Regions from separate parts of the Synechococcus sp. MU1648 genome, predicted to be linked through region 3. Evidence: predicted binding sites of a transcription regulator. Region 3 holds the regulator's gene; each other region holds the start of a gene.
What was found. Region 3 encodes NtcA, which controls nitrogen genes in cyanobacteria. Its sites were predicted from a motif close to GTANCNNNNGNTAC; they were not measured.

Region 1: the regulator NtcA is predicted to act here: its motif matches at 2,150-2,163, upstream of NCN06_RS08995 (DUF4278 domain-containing protein).
Region 2: the regulator NtcA is predicted to act here: its motif matches at 2,078-2,091, upstream of NCN06_RS08855 (ferredoxin--nitrite reductase).
Region 4: the regulator NtcA is predicted to act here: its motif matches at 1,598-1,611, upstream of NCN06_RS08935 (molybdenum cofactor guanylyltransferase).

Annotation. Positions count from the first base shown of each region.
Region 1 covers NZ_JAKUHI010000007.1:83,953-88,734, reverse strand. Annotated here, with positions in the region: gene ureC (urease subunit alpha) at 1-1,277, shown strand, start outside; gene NCN06_RS09000 (type 1 glutamine amidotransferase) at 1,274-2,032, shown strand; gene NCN06_RS08995 (DUF4278 domain-containing protein) at 2,247-2,414, shown strand; gene NCN06_RS08990 (hypothetical protein) at 2,495-2,713, shown strand; gene NCN06_RS08985 (DUF1028 domain-containing protein) at 2,793-3,467, opposite strand; gene NCN06_RS08980 (Zn-dependent hydrolase) at 3,464-4,753, opposite strand.
Region 2 covers NZ_JAKUHI010000007.1:58,146-62,927, reverse strand. Annotated here, with positions in the region: gene moaB (molybdenum cofactor biosynthesis protein B) at 1-279, shown strand, start outside; gene cobA (uroporphyrinogen-III C-methyltransferase) at 291-1,079, opposite strand; gene NCN06_RS08865 (DNA mismatch repair protein MutS) at 1,076-1,738, opposite strand; gene NCN06_RS08860 (hypothetical protein) at 1,766-2,032, shown strand; gene NCN06_RS08855 (ferredoxin--nitrite reductase) at 2,289-3,830, shown strand; gene NCN06_RS08850 (hypothetical protein) at 3,845-4,036, shown strand; gene NCN06_RS08845 (formate/nitrite transporter family protein) at 4,071-4,782, shown strand, end outside.
Region 3 covers NZ_JAKUHI010000004.1:33,579-38,360, reverse strand. Annotated here, with positions in the region: gene NCN06_RS06210 (DUF3146 family protein) at 1-47, shown strand, start outside; gene NCN06_RS06205 (RuvC family protein) at 31-471, opposite strand; gene NCN06_RS06200 (DUF3084 family protein) at 468-1,619, opposite strand; gene ntcA (global nitrogen regulator NtcA) at 1,647-2,363, opposite strand; gene rph (ribonuclease PH) at 2,422-3,165, opposite strand; gene NCN06_RS06185 (cob(I)yrinic acid a,c-diamide adenosyltransferase) at 3,310-3,909, shown strand; gene dcd (dCTP deaminase) at 3,909-4,502, shown strand; gene thyX (FAD-dependent thymidylate synthase) at 4,514-4,782, opposite strand, start outside.
Region 4 covers NZ_JAKUHI010000007.1:71,507-76,288, forward strand. Annotated here, with positions in the region: gene NCN06_RS08930 (NarK family nitrate/nitrite MFS transporter) at 1-1,384, opposite strand, end outside; gene NCN06_RS08935 (molybdenum cofactor guanylyltransferase) at 1,659-2,243, shown strand; gene NCN06_RS08940 (GTP 3',8-cyclase MoaA) at 2,240-3,283, shown strand; gene NCN06_RS08945 (redox protein) at 3,363-3,854, shown strand; gene NCN06_RS08950 (transglutaminase family protein) at 3,842-4,741, opposite strand; gene NCN06_RS08955 (alpha-E domain-containing protein) at 4,714-4,782, opposite strand, start outside.

The DNA of each region.
Region 1 (4,782 bases), on a different contig from region 3:
TCGAAACTGCTCTGGCCAGTGGCGTCACCACCCTGATGGGCGGCGGCACCGGACCAGCCACCGGCACCAATGCCACCACCTGCACCCCTGGGGCGTTTCACATCGGGCGAATGCTCCAGGCCGCCGAAGGCTTGCCGGTGAACCTGGGCTTCTTTGGCAAGGGCAATGCCAGCACCCCGGAAGCCCTGGAGGAACAGGTGCGCGCCGGTGCCTGCGGCCTGAAGCTGCATGAAGACTGGGGCACCACGCCGGCCACCATCGATGCCTGTCTGTCGGTGGCCGACCGGATGGATGTGCAGGTGTGCATCCACACCGACACCCTGAACGAAGCCGGCTTCGTGGAAGACACGATCGCCGCCATCAAGGGACGCACGATCCACACCTTCCACACCGAAGGTGCCGGCGGCGGCCATGCCCCAGACATCATCAAGATCTGCGGCGAAGCAAATGTGCTGCCGAGCAGCACGAATCCCACCCGGCCCTACACCCGCAACACGCTCGAGGAGCACCTCGACATGCTGATGGTGTGCCACCACCTCGACCCCAAAATCCCCGAGGACGTGGCTTTTGCCGAATCGCGGATTCGCCGCGAAACGATCGCCGCCGAAGACATCCTTCACGACCTCGGCGCCTTCTCGATCATCGCCAGCGACTCCCAGGCCATGGGGCGCGTGGGCGAAGTGATCACCCGCACCTTCCAGACCGCCCACAAGATGAAGGTGCAGCGCGGTGCGCTCCCGGAAGACTCCAACCGCAACGACAACCATCGGCTGAAGCGCTACATCGCCAAGGTGACAATCAACCCCGCTCTTGCCCATGGCATCAGCAGCGAGGTGGGCTCGATCGAAACCGGCAAGCTCGCCGATCTCGTGCTGTGGAAGCCGGGCTTCTTCGGCATTCGCCCGGAACTGGTGATCAAGGGCGGTTCGATCGTGTGGGCCCAGATGGGCGATGCCAACGCCTCCATTCCCACCCCCGGGCCCGTGCACGGCAGGCCCATGTTCGGCGCCTTCGGCAAAGCCTTGGCTCCCAGCTGCCTCACCTTCGTGAGCGCAGCCGCCATGGATGCTGATATCCAAAGTCAGCTGGGTCTGGAGCGCACCTGCATGGCGGTGAAGGACACCCGCAGCGTGGGCAAAAGCGCTCTCAAACTCAATTCCGCCCTGCCGAAGGTGAGCGTGGACCCGCAGACGTATGAGGTGTTCGCCGACGGTGAACTGCTCACCTGCGAGCCCGCCGAAGTGCTGCCCCTCGCCCAGCGCTATCTGCTGCTTTGACCACCACCCTGCTGGTGATCCAGCACGTTGACCACGAAGGGCCCGAACTGGTGGAACAACTGGCACGGGAACGGGGAATGACTCTCCGGACCCTGCGGCCCGACCGAGGCGACCGCCTGCCGCACCCAAGTGAATGCCCGAACAGCATCGCGCTGGTGCTGGGGGGACCAATGGGGGTGAACGAGCAGCATCATCCGGACCTGCACTGGCTCCAAGCCGAGCTGAACTGGTTGACGGCCTGGCACCAGCAGCGTCGACCGGTGCTGGGCATCTGCCTGGGGGCGCAGCTCTTGGCTGTCGCTGCTGGCGGATCCGTGGAACCCCTGCAGGTTGGAGCACCACCACAGCAACTCAAGGAACTGGGACTGGGGGCAATCCACTGGGTTGCTGAACGGAGCGATGAGGCCTTACTGCAGGGACAACCGAGCAGCAGCTTGGTGCTGCATTGGCATGGCGATCGCATCCACCTGCCGGGCGATGCAACCCTTCTTGGTTCCTCGCTGCACTGTGCGGAACAGGTGTTTCGAATCGGCGATCACGCCATTGGCCTGCAATGCCACCTCGAGATCAACAGAGACGCACTGCAACACTGGATCGCCAACGACCACACCTATGTGATGAGCGCCCTTGGGCCTGAAGGGCCCGAACGCCTGATGCGGGAGTGGCGCTGGCTTGGAGACAAGCTGCAGGAGCAAGGTCGACACTTTTTCAATGCTGCGCTCGATCAGCTGCAGGAGTGCTGCAAGACCAGGTGATTCACATCAGCAAGGCCAACTAATTTCTACGGATAAAAATAAACAAAAGCAAAAACTTTTCAGATCAAGTATCGAACCGAACATCAACACAACGACCGAAAACGCTTCAATGGTTCTGTAGCAACAGCTACCGATCGTTCACTTCGCACCACGCGAAGCGCAGTTCGCCTCAGGCCATGGAACGGGGACCTGAGCTTGCTTCGAGGACCTTCCAATGACCACCCTTCTCTATCGCGGGCATCAGTACCAGCAAAAGAACGCCACTGAGGGCAGGCCCGGTGTGCAGCTGGTCTACCGCCGCAACGTGTACCAATCCCGCCAGATCAACAGCCACCGCACTCCGGTGCAGCTCGTGTACCGCGGGGTGGGCTACACGCGCTAGGCCAACTTCTCAATCTGTAGCAACTCGAACATTCCAGTTCCGAGGATTAGGGCGTAATAGATCCAGCCTCAGCAACGACGTTGGATCTCATCACTTCCCGCCTCGACAAAGGCCTTGTGCAGGTGAATCCCTCCAGCGTGCACGGCGTGTTCTGGCTGCAAACCCACTTCCCAGCCAGCGAATGGGATGCCTTGCTGTCGGGCCAGGCTGCATTTGGAATGGATTGCATCGACGACCTCGTCAATGATGCGCGTCAAGCTGGTTTGAATGTGGAGTGGGAAGCCACAGTCCCCAGTTGAGCCATTCAGAGTTTTGCAAAAAGCCCTCGACACCCAGTGTTGATGGGCTTTTTTTAATGGCACAAACCAACGCGAATCACTAAGCCACCAACCGGTTGAGCATGGGCAACTCTGAGAGTTCATCCCTCCATTCCTGGGCCCAAAGTGCCTGGCTGCGTTCGTAAACCTCCATCAACTGTTCCACCGCACGCTCATGGAAATCAACCCGTAGGTCCAAGAGCGGAAAGGCAGCTTCACCACTCACCTGCACCGCTGCTGAGGTGCAGAAATCGGAGCGGTGATCGCCTCCAGCAGCCTCCCCCGCCTGCAGGGCAGCCATCAGGCGTCGACCAAGTTTCCAGCTGGGATCGCTGGTGAGATACGCCTGCTCCATCGCCTCCACAACACCGTCGTCAACCAAACAATTGCCGGCGACAGACAAGTCACGCCGATGGCGGTGCCCAGCCCAAGCCCCGCAATCCTGCCCCGTCCAACAGGCCGTTCGACCATCCAGGTCGATCAGATGAAACTGACGCCGATCACGATGCTGATCATCCGCCAGAAGGCTGGCCAAAACACTCTCCGCATCCGCACTCTGCTCCAAGCGTTCAAGACCACAGATCCCCAGATAGGGATTGGTATGGGCCTGGGTCGCCACAGCGCCAACTCCTGCGCGGATGTGGGGCACGGTGGATCCAACGGCCAGATGACAGGTGGCAACAGCCACGCCAAAGCGGCCGTTGCTGGGATCACGGGCCAGGATCGAAAAGGTCACGGCAGCTGGCGGTCGAGCCGCAGCAGCGTTTCCAAAAGCACCGAAGTGCCCGCCCAGCACTGTTCGTCGCTGGTGAACTCCGCAGCTGAGTGACTCAAACCGCCCCGACTGGGAACAAAAATCATGCCCATCGGCCAACGGCGACCAACCTCCTGCGCATCGTGGCTGGCTCGGCTGGGGAGATGGCTGTGAGACAAGCCGAGATCGGCCGAGGCCTCAGCAATCGTGGCCATCACCACAGCATCAGCAGGGGTGGGATCAACACTGAACTGTGGGTCCACCGAAATCGGGCAGCCCGTTTCAGCACCAATGCTTTCGACCTGCTGCATCAACTCCTCCACCAATTGATCGAGAACAGTCGGGTCAACATCCCTCAGGTCGACCGTCAGGGCGACAGCGCCGGGGACGACATTGGCGGCATTGGGCCAAACCTCCAGTCGACCCACGGTCGCCACAGGATCTCCTGGATGGCGGGATGCCATCGCCTCGACGGCAAGAACAATGCGCGACGCCGCCACGAGGGCGTCCTGTCGCAGACCCATCGGTGTGGTGCCGGCGTGATTGGCCTGTCCCTGCACATTGATGCTGAACCGACGCTGACCAACAACACCCTCAACAACACCAATGGCATCCCCGCGTTGCTCGAGAACGCCGCCCTGTTCAACATGCAACTCAAGAAAAGCGGCATAGGCCTCATCGGAGCGTCGGGCCGACGCCAGCGAAGGCCAATGCCCCCCGATTCGCGCCAGATTCTCTTGAATCGCCTGGCCGTTGCTGGTGATGTAACTCTCCGGGTTAGCGGAAGCCGTCCCCGCCAAGCCTTTGCAACCCACCATGGTCGACTCCTCATCGGCAAAGGCGATCAACTCAATGCCGTGCCGCAGCCTCATGCCCTGGTCCTGAAGAGCGCGGCAGGCTTCCAGACCTGCAAGAACACCCAGGGCACCATCAAAGCGTCCACCGGTGGGAACGGTGTCGAGGTGTGAGCCGGTCACCAAAGCAGGACGGTGTGGATCGAGGCCTTCAAGACGCCCGATCAAATTGCCAGCAGCATCCACACGCACCTGCATGCCCAACTGCTTCATCCAACTGGCCAGCAACTCACGGCCCTGAACGTCTTCCGCTGAAAACCCGCGTCGACAAACGCTGCCATCCGGCTTCGCGCCAATCCTGGCAAGCTGCTCAATCGTGCCAACCAAACGATTGTGGTTTGGTCGCGCCGCAATTTTGACTGGCTCGACCCTCGATGCAGGGGTAGTCGGAGACGCCGAGATGAGCCCTGGCAATGCCGTGACCTGCAGTTCAAAGGGGTAAG
Region 2 (4,782 bases), on a different contig from region 3:
ACCGGCCGCGATGGCACCCCCGAAGCCGTGGCACCTCTGCTGGACAAAACAATCGAAGGATTCGGGGAACTGTTTCGCGTGCTCTCCTTCGAGAGCATCGGCACCAGCACCCTGCAAAGCCGCTGCCTTGCCGGCGTGGCCAACGGCACCTTTGTGTTTGTGCTGCCGGGTTCTCTGGATGCGGTGACCACGGCTTGGGACCGGCTCATCCGTGCTCAGCTCGATACCAACACCCGGCCGTGCAACCTGGCCCAGCTCCGGGCTCGCTTGAAGGAATAGAGCGTGGATTGTCAGAACGGAATCGGCATCGTGACCGCTGCCGGTGTGGGCATGCAGGCCTCAACCTGCTGATCAATCACCTCACCAACCACAACGATCGAGGGTGACTTGAAGGCTTGCGCTCGGCATTGATCGGCAACGTCAACCAAGGTTGCTTTGAGGCAACGCTGCCCCGCCACCGTGCCCTGCTGGATCACCGCCACGGGAGTTGTCGAAGCCAAACCACCCGCCATCAGTTCCTCCGCGATCCGGGGCAGATTGTGCAATCCCATGTAAATCACCAAGCCGTCACTGGCAGCGGCCAAGGCACGCCAATCCACAGAGGGACGGCGCTTGTCGATTTCCTCATGACCGGTGACGAAGGTCACCGATGACCCCGCCCGCCTGTGCGTGACGGGAATTCCGGCATAAGCAGGGGCAGCGATGCCGGCTGTCACGCCCGGGACCACCTGAACAGAGATGTTCCTTTCCGCCAAGTAAGCCGCTTCTTCACCTCCACGACCAAACAGAAAGGGATCACCCCCCTTCAACCGCACCACCGTGCTGTGTTTCTGGGCCATTTCCACGAGCACGGCGTTGGTGCTCGGTTGCGGCACTGAATGATGCCCACGACGCTTGCCGACAAAACGGCGTTCGCAGGCATCAGGGACAAGATCCAGCACTTCCTCGGGCACCAGCGAGTCGTACACCAGGGCATCGCACTCGCGAAGCAGCCGATGCGCCTTCAGCGTGAGCAACTCGGGATCGCCAGGACCGGCTCCCACCAGATAAACGGTTCCGGATTGTTCAGCGGTGCTCACGGCAGAGAAACAAGCAGATCGATCAAGGCCTGACGGGTGGGGGGATGCTCCAGCAGAGGAAGCAATCCACCAGCTTCGCTTAGCGCCTCCGTCATGCGATTCGGAGCTAGAGCCAACGGGAGTGGCCGGGCGCGGGGATGGCGCTGCTGGAACTCCGGCCAGGCATCGAAGGAAACCAACGGCAACGCCAATTGAGACGACAGCATCGTGAGAAACCGATCCGCCACACCTGGACGGAGGGGATGGTGCACCAGCACGGCATCACGCCGTTCCGGCAGGGGAAGCGCTGAAAGCACAGCATCCCACCAGGAGGTCCATGCACCGAGAAAGGGCAGCAAGCTCACATTGGCCCCAGTTGAACGAAGCCTGTCCCGAATTGCCGGCACATCGGTTCGAGCGTGAGCTCCAGGCAGCAACAACAAAGGAACGATCCAAGCGGGTTGGAGAGGAGCCGAAACGGCCTGTTCAGCTGTCAGCACCTCGAGCTGTACCGGCGCCGATCGCCGCTGAGCCAGAAGAGGCGGCAGGGATGCCAAACAGTCGGGAACAGCACCGCCATTTCGGCCGTGCACCACGAGATGCAGACCACGCCTTCTCGCGTCGGAAGCGTCATTCCGTAGCAATGGCCACGGATCGATGACCGTGCCGGCTGATGTCATCGGGTTGTTCTGAACGTTGAGGAAGTCATGGCGCCCCGCCGTAATTTTGATCGTGCTCCATTGGACAGTCGCTCCTACCGCGAGCCTCTGGACGGACGAATCGAGCGATACGACGCCCGGAACGACCGCTACCGCAGGGGATACGACCCCAGGGACGCCCGCTACGACAGAAGACTTGATCGCGCGGCTGGGCCGTCCGAATTGGACCAAGACTTCGCTGCGATGAAGCGCGTTTGGCAAATGCTCCGGGCCGGAGCGGTGCGGATGGTTGGCGAAATTGGACGCCAATACTGAGGCTTAATCAGGTTGCCTTTTACGGCCTCACGGGAACCACCAGATGTAGCCGAAATTACAAATTGGCCAAATCAGAGCCCTGCAATCGATCAACTCCAAAAGTGTTCTCTTTGTTACGGACCAGGGTTCCCATCACGGTGATTATTCAATCAACCCAACGCACCCTTCGTTTTGAAGCGTTGCCGGTCTTCGGGCCATCTCGATTGATTCGCACCTCGTCTTTGAGCAATCAATCCGCCCACTTTTCAATCGACTTATGACTACTAGCTCTCCCTCCAGGCCTTACCTGGATGGCAAGAAGCTCAACAAGATCGAGCAGAACAAGGCGGCCAAGGATGGCCTGTTGGTCGGTAGCGAGATCGAGAAATTCGCCGAACTCGGCTGGGAGCAGGTGGATGAGACCGACCTTCAACTGCGTTTGAAGTGGTACGGCATGTTCTGGCGTCCGAAAACGCCAGGCAAGTTCATGCTCCGCCTGCGTGTGCCCAATGGAGTACTAACCGCAGATCAACTTCGTGTGGTTGGTTCGATCGTCGAGCGCTACGGCGAAAACGGCAGTTGCGACATCACCACTCGGCAGAACCTTCAGTTGCGTGGTGTGCTGCTGGGCGACCTGCCAGAGATTCTTAAACGACTAACGGAAGCAGGTCTCAGCACGATTCAATCCGGCTTCGACAATCCCCGCAACGTCACTGGCAACCCAATCGCCGGCATCGATCCCAACGAGATCGTCGACACGCGGCCCTACACAACCGAGCTGCAGAACTTCCTCACCAACAACTGCCAAGGGAACCCGGAGTATTCCAACTTGCCCCGCAAGTGGAACACAGCCGTTGCAGGGGCGAAGGACAACTTCCTGCTCCACAACGACATCGTCTTTCACCCCGTGGAACGGGATGGGGTGATGGGTTTTGGTGTGTGGATCGGCGGTGTTCTGTCATCGCAGATGAATGCCTATGCCATTCCTCTGAATGCCTGGGTGAAGCCTGACGAAATCTGCAAGATGACCGACGCCGTGATCAGGCTCTGGCGCGACAACGGCGAACGGGACAAGCGCCCCAAAGGCCGCTTCCGCCTCTATCTGGATCAGGTGGGCCACGACGTGTTCCGCAGCCAAGTGGAAGAACTCTTCGGTCCGCTGACATCGGATCCTGGCTCCGTGTTCAACACCACGCCCCGCTCCCACTACGGATTCCATCCCCAGAAACAGGAGGGCCTGTCCTACGCCGGTCTGCACGTTCCAGTCGGCCGCCTGACCGCCCAGGATCTTCAGGATTTGGCCACCGCCAGCCTCAATTACGGCAGCGGCGAAGTGCGTCTCACGGAAGATCAGAACGTCATTCTGGTGGGACTGGCCAACGACAAACGGGAAGCCTTGAAGGCCGATGCCCTAGTGCAGCGCTTCCCTCTGGAACCTGGTCACATCTCGGCTGGAACGGTGTCCTGCACCGGCAACACCTACTGCGGCTTTGCCCTAACCAACACCAAAGACCAAGCCCTTGAAGCAGCCAAGGAACTGGATCAGGAGCTCAACCTTCCCGACGAGCTGAAGATCCACTGGACCGGCTGCCCCAACACCTGCGGCCAGGCCTACATGGGTGCCATCGGCCTCACCGGCACGAAGGCAAAAAACAGTGAAGGCGTGATGGGCGAGGGCTACACGATGACCATCGGCGGTTCCCAAGGCGCCAACCCAAGCATCGGCGAAATCCACCGCAAGGCCATCCCCGCCGATGAGATCAAGGCAGCTCTGAAAGAGGTGTTGATCGACAAGTTTGGGGCCACCCCGAAGGCCTGATCGCTGCTGTCGCCGTGACGCTTCCTTTTGAAGTCACGGCTCCAACGCAACGACCACACCCCCTCACCGTCATGGCCAACCGCAACGACGTGTTCTCTCGTTTCGTCAACTGGCTTAGCGCCAGTGGTCGCGACGGAGCCGCCATCAACCGTCAGGGCGGCAGCCCTGATCTGTTCTCCCGCCTGATGAACCGCATCAGCGGCTGACATCAAACCTTCGTCCAACTCTCAATCTCAACCGATGGACTACGTCCTACCTAATGAGCTTGTCGACGGCATGATTGCCGCCGGCGGCAAAAAATCAACGGTCAGCGTGAAGAACCTGCTGATCCGCGGCTTTTACTCCGGAGCCATCCTTGGCCTGGCAGTGATCCTGGCCCTGACCGTGGGCATCACCGTGAAAGCGCCCTTCGTCGGCTCGCTGCTGTTCCCCTTCGGCTTCGCCAGCATCGTGCTGTTCGGCATGGAGCTGGTCACCGGTAACTTTGCGCTGCTGCCGATGGCCACCTGGGCTGGCAAAAGCACCTGGGGCGCCACCTTCCGCAATTGGGTCTGGGTCTGGATCGGCAACTGGATCGGCACCGCAGTTGTGGCCGTGATCATGGCGATCAGCCTCACCAGCGGCACCATGGATGGCGCTGCTGACAATGTCGGCCCGCCGATCTGGGATGCCGTGGCCCAGAAGATCATGGCTCTCAATCAAATCAACGTTGAGAAGAAGTACGAGGCCCTGGGAAGCATGGGCTTTTTCCTCGCCTTCCTGCGCGGAGTGGTGGCCAACTGGCTGGTCTGCCTTGGCGTAACCATGGCTCTGGTGAGCAAGAGCGTTCCTGGCAAAATCCTGGCCTGCTGGCTTCCGATCACGGCCTTCCAATCGATGGGCATGGAGCACATCGTGGTGAACCAGTTCCTTCACACCGCCGGTCCGATCCTTGGTTCAGGTGTCCCCTTCA
Region 3 (4,782 bases):
TCGAACCAGGAGGTGACTACACCTTCATGGTCAGGGCCAGGTTTTGAGCAAGAACGTGGGTGCAGGCTCTGGCCATTGCAGGCGGCACCCCAGGTGCTCTTCCAGCATGACTAAGGCGGCAACAGCATCCAGGTCCACCGGTGGAATGCGCAGCCCTTTCGGTAGAACTCGGCGCCAACCCCGAGCTGGCCACAGCGTCCAGTAACGCTGTCTTGCCCGCAGGGTGGTCCCCTGCTCCGGAATCACGGTGAGGCTGCCCAGGCCTTCCAGCCGCTTGATCCACGCTTGGCTTCCTGTTCCGTCGCCAATCAGGATGCGATCTAGAGCTTGGTCTTGATTCCACTGCTCGAGCCAGGGTTCCACGGCCTCTGGGCTCAGAACATGGCCCTCGCTGACAAGACCATGCTGAAGATCGGCCAGCACAAGGCCACATTTGCAGCGGCCTGGGTCGAGTACGGCCACCCGCTTCATGGGGATGCCTCAACCTCGACCACAACAGCATCGGCGCTGTAGCTGATCCCTGCGGCAATCACCTTCAAGACCACGCTTTTGCTGGGTCCCTCCATCAATGTCTGGGCCAGTTGGGAGAGTGCTGATCCATCGAATTGCAGTCCTTCCGTCAGGGATCCTCGCCGTTGCACCTCGGCATAGGCCGATGCCAAGAGAAGGTTCAGCCGTGTTCGAATGCCCTCTGGTGTGCGTTCATCCGTTCGTAGTGTGGTGGTCGCCAGCACGTCACCGCTTTGAGCCACTGGGCGGTTCGGACGCACTTCGGGGAAGGCGTACACCGCCGTTTCACCACGCAGCACATTGGTGGCGGAGCGCAGCGAGATCACCCAGGTGTCCGGCTTGCGGATGATGTTCTGTAGGCGTTCCACGTCGCTGCGGGGAACGCGGATCAACTGTCGTTCGGGTGCTTCACCCGGCCTCACCTTGCCGTAGGCGTTGGCATTGGCCTCTTGAAGCAGCCTGTCGACAGCCTGTTTCGCTTGATCAGGAGCATCGAGACGAACCGTTGCTCTCGCCAAGGTCTGTCCGCTACTGATCACCACCGATCCACGCCTCAGGGCGACCAGGTTGAATTCGAGTTCCTTGAGTTCCTGCTCGCCAGCTCGGATTCGGCTCCGCACGCTGTTCAATTCGGCCTCCGTGCGCTGGATGTCGGCATCGCGGGAGGCGATGTCGCGGCTCAGACGCTCACGTTCTGCTTCGAGCTGGGCGCGTTCGTTCTGCAGAGGAGCCAGTTCGCGGCGCAGGGTGTCAGCCCGTTGCTGTGACTGCTTGAGTTCAGCGGCGATCCGGTTGGCTTCTGTTCGGGTCTCTTCCCGTTCCCGTTCGGCTGCATCGAGCTGCCGCCGGCTGTCCTGGAGCCGGTCTTGCAGAGCATCCAGTTCAAACAGGCCCACCCGCAGCTGGCGGCTCACCAGCAGCAGCAGGCCGAGCGATAGTGCGCTGATCAGGCTGCCGGTCAGCACCGTGATCAGAACGGCGGTCCGTCGCGGGCGCATCTTGAACAGACTCAGGCGGGCCTTGCCAACACGACTTCCCAGCCGGTCACCCAGGGTCGACAGAACGCCCCCGAGCACCAGCAGAACCAGGATCAGTGCCCAGCCACTCATGGCCGCACCTGTGGGTTGACGTGCTGCCTAGCTGAATCGTTTGGCCAGAGCGATTGGATCCAGAACGGTGATTTTTTTGCGGTCAATCTGAACCAGACCGGATTGACGCAAGTCTCCCAGCAGACGCGTGATTGTCACGCGCGTTGAGCCAATCGCTTCGGCGATGGCCTGATGGGACAGGCGCAGGTCGATGGTGATTCCCAGTTCATCCGCAACGCCGAAATCCCTGCACAGCACCAGCAGAAAGCTCACCAGTCGGGATGACATGTCCCTGTGGGTCAGCGTTTCGATCATCGTTTCGGTCTGAAGAATCCGACTGGAAAGGCCCTGCAGCAAGCGCAGGCCAACGCTGGTATCCGCCTCGATCGCTGCCTTCACGGATGTCGCAGGCGCCGTCACCATCTCGACTCTGGTGAAGGCTACGGCGTGGTAGAAGCGATCAGACCGTTGACCGGTCAGCAACGACAGCACCCCGAAGAGGCTGTTCTCGCGCAGCAAGGCCACTGTGATCTCTTCCCCTGACTCGTAGACGCGGGAGAGACGGACCGCGCCGCGGCGGATCAGATAGACCCGTTCAGCAGGATCTCCAGGGAAAAAGATGGTCTTGTTGCGGTCCACCAGTTCACTGCTGGCGCCGTCCAGGTCCCGGATGATTTCCAGGAGGGAGCGGTTGGCCGGTTCTGTGCTGGGGGTTGGAGCCACCATCTGCGGGGCGTATCGGCTGAAACCTCGGCTACTGGTCATGACAACCCCCTTGTGAGGCGAAGTTACGGAGCCAACGGTGGCCGCCGTGTAGCGGTTATTACGTAACTCTGCTGTGCTCGCTCATCGCTTGGCGTTGCGCCTGCATCAGGGATGTCAATCCAGGCTCAGCCAGATCCAGTAATTCATTGAGTTGGCTGCGGCTGAAAGGCGCTCCCTCCGCAGTTCCCTGGATCTCCAACAGGCGACCATCGCCAGCCTGCACAACATTCAGGTCCACCTCAGCTTTGCTGTCTTCGCTGTAGTCCAGATCCAGCAAGGCCTGGCCATCCACCAGGCCGACGGACACGGCCGCCACCTGGTCGACCAGTGGCGATTGCTCCAGAATCCCCTCATCCACGAGTGAAAGGCAGGCTTGCTCAAGGCCGAGCCAAGCTCCCGTGATGGATGCAGTCCGTGTTCCGGCGTCGGCCTGGATCACATCGCAGTCGATCAGCAAGGTGCGCTCGCCCAGTCGCTTCATGTCGATCACAGCGCGAAGGCTTCGGCCGATCAACCGTTGAATCTCCTGCGTGCGGCCCGACAATTTCATGAGCTCTCGTGATTGCCGCTGCGGCGTGGATCCCGGCAGTAACCGGTATTCGGCGCTGAGCCACCCCAACCCTTCCCCCTTCCGCCAGCGTGGAACCTTGTCCTCCAGGCAGACGCTGCAGAGAACAGCGGTTCGGCCGGTGTGAACCACAAGGGAGCTCAAGGCAAAACCCATGGGATTCCAGGTCACCGAGAACGGCCGTAATTGCTCAGGGCGACGGCCATCGGTGCGGCTTCCAGCGGTTTGGCTCATCGGTGGTGTGCAGTTCTTCAAGCCTCGCAGGCGGTTGGTTCTCGCCCGTCCAAACACCATGGGTGGTGTCAATGCACTTGTGGAATGTCATCTCGCCGCTACATTCAAGGTCTTGCCGGGATTGCCCGGACGGATGTTGCCGCGATGACCACAAGCCTTGCCGACCCCCAAGCGTTCCAGAACTCACTGGATAGGGATCAGCAGGCTTTGCAGCGGGCTGGACTCAGGCCCCTGCCACCTGTTGCAGATCCTCCACCGCTATATCTGGTGGCTCCCGAAGGGCAGCTCCAGGTCCACACAGCGCCCTATCGCGGCAGTTTCGCCAGTGTTCTCAGTCAAGCGATGCGTGCCGCTGGTCTGGGCAGTCGTGTTCTGATCAGTCAGTTCCTCAAAGGGGGCGTGCAGCAGGGGCCCGCAGGTCGTGTCCAACTATGTGGAGGCCTGGTCTGGCTACGGCCCGAGGTGCCTCTCTGCCTCTCTTCTCCGAATCACCCCGGCGGTGCGGAGGCGGTTGCTGCCGTTTGGTCCATCTGCCGTCAGCATTTGATTCAGGGGGATCTCGACCAGTTGGTCCTGGATGAAATCGGCCTGGCTGTTGCCTTCGGTTACCTCAATGAATCGGACGTGATTGCAGCTCTCGAGCAGCGGCCCGCCTCGATGGATGTGATCATCACAGGACCTGCGATCCCCGCCGGCGTGGTGGAGATGGCAGATCAAGTCACGGAGTTGCGCCGAGGTTTCTGATGCTCAAGTGCGATCGCTGGATCACTGAACAGGCTGGGCAGGGAATGATCGAGCCATTCCAGAGCGGCCTCGTCCGTCATCTGGATCCGGAGCAGAAGCTGCGTCCGGTGCTGAGCTTTGGTTGCTCCTCCTACGGCTACGACCTACGCCTGTCTCCTCAGGAATTTTTGATCTTCCGGCACGTTCCCGGCACGGTGATGAATCCCAAGCGGTTCAATCCGGCCAATCTCGAGCCCACTCCTCTCCATGAAGATGAGGACGGCCGCTATTTCATTCTTCCGGCCCACTCTTATGGCCTTGGCGTAGCGCTTGAAAAGCTTCGAGTTCCTCCCAACATCACTGTGATCTGTTTGGGCAAGAGCACCTATGCCCGCCTTGGAATCATTGTGAATACCACCCCAGCGGAAGCTAGCTGGGAGGGTCACCTCACCCTTGAATTCAGCAACAGCTCCGGTGCTGACTGCCGGATCTATGCCGATGAAGGTATCTGTCAGCTGTTGTTTTTTGAGGGTGATCCCTGTGCGACCACCTACAGCGATCGACAGGGCAAATACCAGCACCAGCCCGAACGTGTGACGCTCGCCAAGGTTTAGATCTCCCCGGTTTAAGGGGCCAGTCGTGCTCGATGCAGCCTGCTTTTTTCGTACCAGGCGGCGAACTCAGGAGCCCAATCCACCATGTGGGGCCACATCAGATCGCAGAGCTGGCGGATCTCCAGCTGAGCATCGAGTTTGGCCCGCAGATCCATGAAGTGGAGAAACGCGCGCAAACTGAAGCTCACCACAAAGTGCTGGCGGTAGTCGAACGGAAGGATGCCGCGGGCGTGCTCCTCGGAGAAGCCGGTTTTGAGAAGATCCCTGTATCGCTCGGCAG
Region 4 (4,782 bases), on a different contig from region 3:
CGCCCATCCACATCGGCAGGAGGCTGAAGATGGTCAGGTAGGTCACAGCACCAACGTTGCCGTAGGCACCGACCAGACCGGCCACCTGACCGGTGACGCGACGCTTGACCAGGGGCACCAGCGCGAAGGTGGCGCCTTCACCGGACTGCACGAAGAAGGAGGCGAGCATGGTGATCACCACGGCAACGGCGATGCCGGTGGTGCCGGTGAAGGTGCCCGGCTTGATCATGCTCATCACCAGGTAGCCCACGCCGAGACCGGCGGTGAGGAAGCCCATGGTGTTCTTGCGGCTGCCGACGCGGTCGGAGATCAGACCACCGGCAGGGCGGGCCACCAGGTTCACGAAAGCGAAGCAGGAGGCCAGGATTCCGGCGGTGGCCTTCGGCAGATCGAAGGTGGTTTCAAAGAAGGTGGGCAGCATCGAAACCACGGCCAGTTCGGAACCGAAGTTCACGATGTACGTGAGCTCGAGGATCGCCACCTGGCGGAACTCATAGCGGTCTTCTTTGGGATAAACCTTGTTGCCAAGAATCAGATCGCGGTTGGTGCGGATGATTCCCCAGGTTTGGAAGGCAAACCAGACGGCGACGGCACCGAGGGCCAGCGGATAGGTGCTTGCGGTGAGGAAGCCCACCTTGCCGAGACGCCAGCAGAGCACGCAGAGGATGGCTGCGAAGGGCACGTTCATGCCGAGCAGGCCCCAGAAGTCGCGCATAGAGGTGACTTCCAGGCCTGCGGTCTTCTCAGGCCGCTGGTAGGTCTTGCCGGGGGGTGTGTCCGTGACGTTGAAGAAGTAGAAGAAGCCGTAGGCAGCCGAAACGATGCCGGTGAGGGCGATCGCACCGCGCCAGTTCAGAACAGCACCGGTCGGCAGTTCGAAACCACCGGAGAAGGAGAGGAAGCCGGCGAGGGCCACCATCGTGAGGGCGGAGAAGGCGGAGCCGAAGTTGCCCCAGCCGCCGTAGATCCCTTCCGCGAGGCCGATTTCCTTAGGAGGGAACCACTCGGCCACCATTCGGATGCCGATCACGAAGCCGGCGCCCACGATGGAGAGCAGCAGACGTGCCACCACCAGTTGGTTGAAGTCCTGAGCGGACGCAAACAGCAGGCAGGGAAAGGCTGAGAAGACCAGGATCGAGGAATAGGTGACCCGGGGTCCGAATTTGTCCAGAAGCATGCCAATCAGCACGCGAGCCGGGATGGTGAGGGCCACATTGCAGATGGCCACAGTGCGGATCTGACCAACGGTCAATCCGAGGTCCGCTTTCACAGTGGTGGCCAGAGGGGCCAAGTTGAACCAGACCACGAAGGTCAGGAAGAAGGCGATCCAGGTCAGGTGAAGGGTTCGATACCTGCCCTGGAACGACCAGAGGTCGCCAAGCATTGAGAAGAAGAAGTGAAACCTCGGGCGTCAAAACGAAGGGTGCCCGGGGATGGCAAAACGGTCGAAAAGAAGATCCGTTTAACTCGCGCAGTTAATCAATTCGTCGGGCCACTCTTTGGTCAGATTGGTTACCAATTTCTGTTTTTGTGTTCCCCTGCAAACATCAATGGAGCTGATTGATTGGATCAGGTGTTCTTGTGCCTGGATGATTTGGTAGCGGTTGCAACTTTTTTAGGTTGTTGGACTTCGCTGGTGCAGATTGTTGATCAGAGATGTGAACCAAGGCTTGCGGGTTTGTTTGCTCAGTGGCGGTAGCAGCCGTCGCATGGGGCGTGACAAAGCGCTGTTGCCCCATCCATCCGGTGGTGTTTGGCTCACCGCGTTGGTCGACCAGCTGCTGCCTTTGGGGTATCCGGTGCAGGTGTTGAGTCGCCATCGCGAGCATGCAGAGGTGCTGGGGCTCCGACCCGGATGTTCCGTGCTGTTGGAGCCCCCTCCTTGGAATGGCCCCCTGCAGGCGCTTGCCAGGGTGCTGCCGCTTCCGCCCGGGGAGGCGTTGCTGGTGCTTCCGGTGGACATGCCGCGCTTGCGGACGGCTGTATTTCTTCAGCTCATCGCGGCCTGGAACCGTGCTCCTGAGCAGGCAGCGGTGGCCCATGACGGTATGCGGCTGCAGCCGTTGTTGGCGGTGATTCCTTCAGGCTCCCCCTTTCGCTCCTGTCTCGATCAGCAATTGCAACGTGGAGAGTTGCGCTGGATGGACTGGTTGATGCGTGTTCCTCATCAGTCGGTGCAGTTGCCTGCAGAGGCTCTGCTGAATGCCAATTGCTCAGCAGATCTGTCAGCGTTGGAAGGATGAGCACCTCGCTGCCGCTCGCAGATCGTTTCAACCGGCCCCTCGGAGTACTGCGGCTGTCGCTGACGGCTCGCTGCAATCTCGCTTGTCCGTACTGCCGTCCGGATGTGGATGATCCCCCTGGCTTGCTCACGCTTGAGCAGCAGATGCGCGTTATTCGTGTCGCCTCGCGCCTTGGAACCCAAACGCTACGGCTCACGGGTGGAGAGCCGTTGTTGAGCCGTCGGTTGTTGCCCTTGCTTGAGGCGGTGGCGCAGGCCCGGAGGCGTCGATCAGATCCCATAGCAGGTCTTGAAGTGGTGGCGCTTACCAGCAATGGGGTTTTGCTTTCGGAACCGATGGCTCGGTCGCTGCGCGCAGCAGGGTTGAATCGCATCACCATCAGCTTGGATGCAGCAGAAGGGGAGGCAGCAGCGCGCATGGCTGGTCTCCAGGGTGGCGCTGTCGCCGGTGAACGGTTGGTGCGCAAGGTGCAGGACGGCATTTCGGCGGCTCGTGCCGCTGGTTTTGACCCCTCGGCCGGTGAACTCAAGCTCAACGCCGTGATCCAACGGGGGATGAATGATGATCAACTTCTTCCCTTGGCCGGTTTGGCGCGGCAGCAGGGGGTGGAGCTGCGCTTGATTGAGTTCATGGATGTGGGCAACCGCAACCAGTGGAGGCTGGACCAGGTGCTGCCGGCGGCGCAGATGGTGGAGCGCATTCACGCCCGTTGGCCGCTCGAACCCCTGGGGCGCCCCAGGGGTGGCACGGCACAGCGTTGGAACTATTGCGATGGTGCCGGATCCATCGGTGTGATCGCCTCCATCAGTGAGCCGTTCTGTGGAGATTGCAACCGGTTGCGTGTCACCGCCGATGGGCAGGCGTTCACCTGTTTGTTCTCCGCTCATGGCATGGATCTCAAGCCTGTGCTCTCGTCGGAGCCTTGCCTCGAGCAGGCCATACGCGATCTTTGGCAGCGGCGCCAAGACCGCTACAGCGAGGAGCGTGATCCAGAGGCCGGTGCGTCAACGCATGCGGAGATGGCGTATCTGGGGGGCTGAACCGTTGTGATCGTCACCGTTTTTGAGTGAGGCTCCAGGTACAACAGGTCAGCTGAAGGATCTTCAAGGATCCATCGAGATGTTCGAACTGCTGGCCTACGAGCGCTTTCGCGACACCCCATCGGTTCGTTTTTTCGACGTGACTGTGGACACCTCGAACGCGCGTGACTTGGTGATTCACAGCGGTCCTGCGGTGTCGCCACCCAACGACCCTGAGAGTGGAGCCTGGCAGTTTTATTTGCATCCCCATCAGGAAGACAATTTGCTGGCGGCGAGTGGCGGGAGAACCTTCTTTTTGGTGAATCTGGCCTGGGAGGAGCCGTTTCACATCGTTCGGCTGGAAAGTGGTGGTGACATCCTTCGCATTCCCCCCGGCACCTTCCACCGCTCGATTTCCGATCCCGACGGCTCCGTCGTTCTGAACCAGGCGGTCCGTGAGGAGGGCGTCTCTCTTGTGCGGGAATTTCGGGTCTACAACAGCGCCGAGATCCCGGCCTTGATGGCTGCAACCCATAGCTCTGCTCGGAGGCCCCAGTTGCATGGGGTGGAACCTCTGCTTCAGGCGGCCTGAACGAGGTTGTGTTGTGAGTTCTCCGTTCCGGAGGCTTCGTCGTTGATCTGAATCTGCCAATTCAGCTCACTCGCTGTTCCTGGGGGGCCGCTGAAGCTGCCGCTCACGGCCGCGGTTAGTTCCGGTTTGGAGGAGGTGGCTAGCACCACATAGCGCTCGGTGACCTCCTTGCCGGCACTGGGGTCAAAGCCTCTCCAGCCCGCTCCAGGTAGGTAGACCTCCGCCCAGGCATGGAGGTCGTACTCGTTCGGGGGAGGTTGCTGCAGTTGATATCCGCTCACGAATCGGGCCGGAAGACCCACCACGCGGCAGCAGGCCACCATCAGCATGGCCAGATCTCGGCAAGAGCCGATTCGCTCGCGCAGGGTTCGGCCCGCTGGCCAGGCCGGCCCCACATGGCGTTGGGTGTATTTCACCCGCTCTTGAATCAGTTCAATGAGTTGATTCAGAAAGGCAAGGGTCTGTTGGTTGCTGCCCATCAGCGCTTCCTGGGTGAGGTCGATGGCTGCGGGTTCGTGCTGGCCATTGGGCAACCAGCCTTCTAAGGCGCCCTGCAGATCACTGTTGAGTTGGCCCCGCGGGTAGGGCAGTGGTGGTTCGAGTCCGTTGAAGCAGCTCTGCAGCGGTGGTGCCGGCCGGGTTTCCACCAGACTGCGGGCCTCAAAGACGAGTTGCTCGGTGCTGCCAAGAAAGTGGAGCCGTTGGATTTCGTCGCCGCTGGCGGCCACCAGTTCCCGACGTTGCTCAGGTTCAGGCAGCACGCTGAGGTGATGGTCCAGCAGGGTCTGGAACCCCTGTCCCCTGGGTTTCAGACAGAGGCGATGCTCCCCCAGAACGACCCTGGCCTCATACCGATACGTCAGGCGGTGAACGATGAGAGCGCGCATGCTGGATCGGTGGGAGTGGAACGGAGGTCGGCGCTGGTGAA